2 regions of the Oxalicibacterium sp. genome follow, and region 1 is predicted to be linked to the other one. Evidence: riboswitches for the same ligand, from Rfam matches in the RefSeq annotation. Region 1 holds a riboswitch; the other holds the start of a gene.
The links. Region 1 has a riboswitch for thiamine pyrophosphate ahead of thiC (phosphomethylpyrimidine synthase ThiC). Riboswitches for the same ligand answer to the same signal wherever they lie in the genome.

Region 1 (3,208 bases):
AGCGTGCGCAGTTCGCCGAGTTGCGCTTCGTCGTTGGCGTCATAGATCGAACCCGGACGCAAGCCGTCACCCAGCGAGAACGACACGTCATACGCCTTCATGATTTCGCAGATGTCTTCGAAGTGCTCGTACAGGAAGGATTCCTTGTGATGCGCGAGACACCATTTCGCCATGATCGAACCGCCGCGCGACACGATGCCGGTCATGCGCTTGGCCGTCAGCGGCACGTATTGCAGGCGTACGCCGGCGTGGATCGTGAAGTAGTCGACGCCCTGCTCGGCCTGCTCGATCAGCGTGTCGCGGAAGATTTCCCACGTCAGGTCTTCGGCCTTGCCGTTGACCTTTTCCAGCGCCTGATAGATCGGCACGGTGCCGATCGGCACCGGCGAATTGCGAATGATCCATTCGCGCGTTTCGTGAATGTGCTTGCCGGTCGACAGATCCATCACGTTGTCGCCGCCCCAGCGGATCGCCCACGTCATTTTTTCGACTTCTTCGCCGATCGACGAGGTCACAGCCGAGTTACCGATGTTTGCGTTGATCTTGACGAGGAAGTTGCGGCCGATGATCATCGGCTCGACTTCCGGATGGTTGATGTTGGCCGGAATAATCGCGCGGCCGCGGGCGATTTCGTCGCGCACGAATTCCGGCGTGATTTCCATCGGGATCGACGCACCAAACGATTGGCCCGGATGCTGGCGGCCCATCAGCTCGGCCAGCTTGGCACCCTTTTCACCGGACTTCTTCAGTTCTTCCAGATACGCGCGGCGGTTCATGTTTTCGCGGATCGCGACGAATTCCATTTCCGGCGTGACGATGCCCTGACGCGCGTAATGCATCTGCGACACGTTCTTGCCGGCCAGTGCGCGGCGCGGCTTGCGATGCAGATTGAAGCGCAGTTCGGCCAGTTTCGGATCGTTCAGGCGTTCGATGCCGTATTGCGAGGTCGGGCCCGGCAGCTCTTCGGTGTCGTTGCGTTCCAGAATCCACGGCAGACGCGGCGTATTCAGGCCGGAACGGATGTCGATCTTCACGTCCGGATCGGTGTATGGGCCGGATGTGTCGTACACGTAGATCGGCGGATTCTTTTCGAAGCCGAACGACGCAGGCGTATCGGACTGCGAGATTTCGCGCATCGGCACGCGAATGTCGGGACGCGAACCTTCGATGTAGATCTTGCGGGAATTCGGCAGCGGCTGGATGGCTGCTTCGTCGACTGTCGCGGTGGCGGACAGGAATTTCGGATTGGCGTTCATATTGGCTCCTTGGCTAACTCAGTGGCTTGGAGCCAGCTCAGGAGTTTTCGAGAACGGATGGCAGTCGTCAAAAACATCAAAACGGACGGACCATCACAACTCGGCAGCTTCCCTTCGCTGGCATTATCCAGATCAGGTTCAAGGGTTTTTCTCACCCGGCCGAACGACGTTCGGTCAGGACCCCTAGCTTTACTTCGACTACAGATACAACGACTACCTTGCCAGTCTATGAGCCGCCGCTTCGGCGTTCATTGACCGCGGTCAAACTTTGGCGTCTGACATCGATGCATTCCAGACACATTGTCGTGACTCAACGGAATGCATCGATGTCAGCTCTGGAAAGCGGCAAGTCGCCCCCAGAGCAGCGGATTACTTCACCGTCGCGATGTGCAACAGGTTGGTCGTACCCGATTCACCGAACGGCAGGCCGGCCGTGATCGTCAGGTATTCGCCGACTTTCGCGAAGCCTTCACGCATTGCGGAGCTGACGGCAACCTGCACCATCTCGTCGACCGATGTGACGTCCTTGCCGACGATCGAGTGGATGCCCCAGACCCATGCCAGACGACGTGCAATCTTGATGTCCGGCGTAATGCTCAGGATCGAAGCATTCGGACGCACGCGTGCGCCGAACATGCTGGTGTGGCCCGATTTCGTGTAGGTCACGATACCGGCGGCGTTGACGACCGTCGTCACATCGCGCAGTGCGGTGACAATCGCATCTTCCGGCGTCGGCAACGGTGCAACTTGCTGCGCATCCAGCAACGTGCGGTAGGTCGGATCGGCTTCGACTTCCTTGATGATGCTGTCCATCATCTGAACAGCACGCACCGGGTTCTTGCCGCTGGCCGATTCGGCCGACAGCATAACCGCATCGGCACCTTCGTAGATCGCGTTGGCGACGTCGGAGGCTTCCGCCCGCGTCGGCATCGGCGATTCGGTCATCGATTCCAGCATGTGCGTGGCAACGATGGTCGGACGGCCGTACTTGCGTGCAGCACGGATGATTTCCTTTTGCGCGCGCGGCACTTGCGAGATCGGCAGTTCGACGCCGAGGTCGCCGCGGGCAACCATCACGGAGTCGGATGCCTTGCAGATGCCGTCGATGTCCAGCATGGCAGCCGGCTTCTCGATCTTCGACTGGATCAGTGCACGATCGCCGATGATCTTGCGTGCGTCTTCGATGTCGGAAACCTGCTGCACGAACGACAGTGCAACCCAGTCCACACCCAGCGACAGCGCGAATTCCAGGTCGACCAGATCCTTGGCGGTCATTGCCGGAATCGGCAGGATCGCATCAGGAACGTTCACGCCCTTGCGGTTCGATATCTTGCCGCCGACAGCGACCTTGGTGACGATGCGGTTGTCCTTGTTGCTTTCGACGGACAGGCGGATCTTGCCGTCGTCCAGCAGCAGCGTCTGGCCGGCGCCAACAGCTGCGAACAGTTCCGGATGCGGCAGATAGACGCGCGTTGCGTCGCCCGGGGTTTCATCGCGATCGAGCACGAACTGCTCGCCAGCGACCAGCATCGTGGAATCGCCATTGAAGGTACCGAGACGAATCTTCGGGCCTTGCAGGTCGGCCAGGATGGCGACCGGACGGCCGTACTTCTCTTCCAGGCTGCGCACGATCTGGTGACGTGCACGATGATCTTCGTGCGAACCGTGGCTGAAGTTGAAGCGGAACATGTCCACGCCCGCTTCGAACAACGCGGTAATGGTTTCCAGATCGCCGCTGGCAGGGCCCAGAGTGGCGACGATTTTTGCTTTGCGATTGCGTCTCATGACAGCTTTCTAAAAGTAACAATAAAAACTAGTGTGTCGTCATGCTGGCAATGCTTACTACAAGCATGACGACGAATGAGTTACAGGATCAGGATGGCCCGAAAATCATTAACGTTGGTCCGCGTCGGGCCGCTGACGATCAGGTCATTCAGCGCACTGAAGAAACC
Region 2 (3,208 bases), on a different contig from region 1:
TGGAAAAAGGCCTGGCCGAAGGCAAGTACGATCTGGCCTTCATTCATCCGGCGCACGTCGGCCTGCTGGCCGTGAAGAAAGACGGCTATGAAGGTCTGGCGACGGCCAAGGGCTACACCGACTATCGCGCGCACGTGATGGTGAAGAAGGATTCGCCGCTGAAGTCGATGCAGGATTTGCGCGGCAAGAAGATCGGCGTGCCCTCGATCGAATCGATCACGACCACGATGTTCACCGCCGCCCTGAATGAGCTGGGCTTCCCGCAGCCGGAACGCGCCTATACGGCGACCCGCTATCAGGACGCCGTGCCATTCATGATCGACAACGGCTTCGTCGATGCCGGCGTGACCGGTTCGGCCAAGGTTGCCAAGAGCTGGGTCGACAAAGGTGGACGCATTCTGGCGGAGACCAAACCCGTCCCAATAAAGCAATTCGTTGTGTCGAAAAAGCTGAGCGCCGCCGATCGTGACAAACTGCGCATCCTGCTGCTCGATCTGTCCAACAACGACGCCGGCCGCACCGCGTTGTCGAAGATCAACATGACCGGCTTCGTGCCATGGAACGACGCCGTCATGAGCGAAGCAACCGCCCGCCTCGGCCTGTAATCCGCTCCATCCCCTTTTCGGCCGCATGGCATCTGCCATGCGGCTTTTTGCTTTTTGGGGTGCCGAAATGGAAAGCGTGACTTTTACGGCGACAGGCAATATACTGTGTTTTCATACAGTATATTGTTGCTTTGCGGGCAATGCGTCATCCCCCATCGCGACTCTGCTGTTGTTTTCTTTGCTGCTGTTTTTTGGCCGGACCGCCTCCCCTCACATTTGACGGTCCGGCTTTTTCTTGGGCATCTCCGCAGCATCCCATCCGTTTTCCCCACTACATCCTCCACGCTCTCTTCGCAGCGGAGCATCGCCGCTTGCCTGCTGCCGTTTTTTAGCTCAAAGTAGCGCCCTTCGCCAAACGCGAATTCGCTCGGGGTCCTGCGCATCGTCATTGCGCGGGTGAGAAATACCCGTTGAACCTGATTGAGGTAATCCTCGCGCAGGAAAGCATGCCGGCCGCCTACGGCGCCGCACCGCATCAGCCGACCTGCCATCCTTGAAAGACAACGATGGCCTTGCCAGAATCTTCTTCCGCTTCACCTTCTTCCACCTCATCCGTCTTCACGCCGGTTGCACTGGCCGATCGCGTCTTTGCATTTCGCGATCACGCGGCGCTGTGGTTCAGCCTCGGCGTCGGCCTGCTGGTCATGCAGATCGGCGCCTTCCTCGGTAGCGCGCTGGGACCGCGCAATGCCGTCGTCGCTATCCTGATCGGCTCGCTGCTCGGTGCGGCACTGCTGGCATGGGTCGCGCGCATCGGCTGCGAACGCGGCCTGCCGAGTCCGGCGCTGATGTGCCAGACGCTGGGCAGTTCGTTTGCCAGATTGCCGGTCGTGCTGAACATCGTCCAGCTGCTCGGCTGGAGCGCATTCGAGCTGGTCGTCATGCGCGACGGCACGACGGCGCTGATCAAGGACATCTTCGGACTTGAAGCCGCCTGGGTGCCGTATGTCACCGCGCTGTTCTGGGGACTACTGCTGATCGCGCTGGCAACCGGTTCGATGATCGGACTGGTGCGACGCTTCGTCGGCCGTTTCGGCCTGCCGCTGGTGATCCTGTCGCTGCTCTGGATCAGCTGGCAGTTCCTGCTGAAGGCGCAGGCGAACGGCTTGCAGGATTTCTGGGACAAGCCCGGTGACGGCTCGATGGGGCTATTAGCCGGCATCGATCTGGTAATGGCGATGCCGGTATCGTGGCTGCCGCTGGTGGCGGATTTCGCGCGCTACGGCAGGAGCAGTGCCAGCACCTTCCGCGGCACCTGGCTGGGCTTCGCGATCGCCAACATCTGGTGCCACGCGCTCGGCGTGCTGATCGTCAGCACGACTGCACCGGATGCGGACCTGCTGGCGACCATCCTGCTCGCGCAAGGCGGACTGGTCGCACTCGGGCTGATCCTGATCGATGAAATGGACAATGCCTACGGCGACGTCTATTCCGGTTCAGTTTCACTGAACTTCCTGCACAGCCGTATCAGCATCCGCAGCTGGGGCATCGTGCTGGCGATCGCCGCCACGGCCTGCGCGCTGGTGCTGCCGATGCACGGACTCGAACCCTTTCTGCTGATGCTGAGCTCGGTCTTCGTTCCGCTGTTCGGCGTCGTCGTATCGCAATTGTCGCTGCGGGGAGAAGCCACGCAACGTCCGGTCAACACGGTTCCGGTTGCGATCTGGCTGATCGGCATCGCCGTCTTCCACGCCTGCCCGGCATGGTGGCCGCAACTCGGCTCTGCGCTTCCCAGCCTGGCCGTTACGCTGCTACTGGGTGTCGCATGGCGGAATTTACGCGGCAAAACGCCGCAGGCTCCGCAGATACACGTCTGATCGGCGTTACTGCGTCGTAATCGGACGGCTCCAGCCGCCGCCCAGCGCCTTGAATAGATCGGTGGTACCGCTCAAACGCAGCAGGCGCTGCTGCGCCAGCTGATCCTCTGCAGTGAATAAAGTGCGCTGCGCATCGAGCAGGCTGTTCAGATCGTCCGCTCCCTCGCGGTAACGCAACTCGGACAGCTGCAGTGCGCGCAGCGCTTCTTCGCGTATCTCGATCTGCGCTCTTTCCTGGTTGCGATTGCGTTCGGCATTGCCGAGCGCATCGTCGACTTCCTTCAGCGCGGAATGGATCGCATTGCGATAGCTTTCGACCAGCTGGCGGCGCGACGATTCGTTCAATTCGACCTGCTGGCCAAGACGGTCGCCATCGAACAACGTACGGACAATGGATGCCGCAATGCCGATGCTGTAGGCAGGATCGGTCAGCGACAACAGCGCCGCGCTCGACGAACCGGCCGTGCCGCTCAGCGTGATGGTCGGCAGCAAGGCTGCGCGCGCGGCGGCGACATTCGCATCGGAGGCATACAGCTGCGCTTCCGCGCTGGCCAGATCGGGGCGGCGCAACAGCAGCGTCGACGGCAGACCCGCGCCGACTTCCGGCACCGTCAAGGCATCCAGATCCTGCTCTGCCACCTGCAATGCCTGCGGCTGGCGTCCGAGCAGGATGGCCAGTGCGCTGACCGCCTGCCGTTCCTGCACTTGCAGCGGCAGAATGGTCGCGCGTTGCGCAAGCACCGTGCTGCGTTGTCGGCTGACATCCAGCGCCGACGCCGAGCCATA

Region 2: linked by a shared signal. The riboswitch ahead of ACO1VH_RS07075 (purine-cytosine permease family protein) and the one ahead of thiC (phosphomethylpyrimidine synthase ThiC) in region 1 are both predicted to bind thiamine pyrophosphate.

What each region holds. Positions count from the first base shown of each region.
Region 1 is NZ_JBMQZD010000002.1:21,107-24,314, forward strand. Features, by position in the region: gene thiC (phosphomethylpyrimidine synthase ThiC) at 1-1,256, opposite strand, end outside; TPP riboswitch at 1,349-1,451, opposite strand; gene pyk (pyruvate kinase) at 1,626-3,041, opposite strand; gene ACO1VH_RS04575 (glycerate kinase type-2 family protein) at 3,122-3,208, opposite strand, start outside.
Region 2 is NZ_JBMQZD010000004.1:135,999-139,206, reverse strand. Features, by position in the region: gene ACO1VH_RS07080 (phosphate/phosphite/phosphonate ABC transporter substrate-binding protein) at 1-605, shown strand, start outside; TPP riboswitch at 964-1,065, shown strand; gene ACO1VH_RS07075 (purine-cytosine permease family protein) at 1,112-2,422, shown strand; gene ACO1VH_RS07070 (efflux transporter outer membrane subunit) at 2,429-3,208, opposite strand, start outside.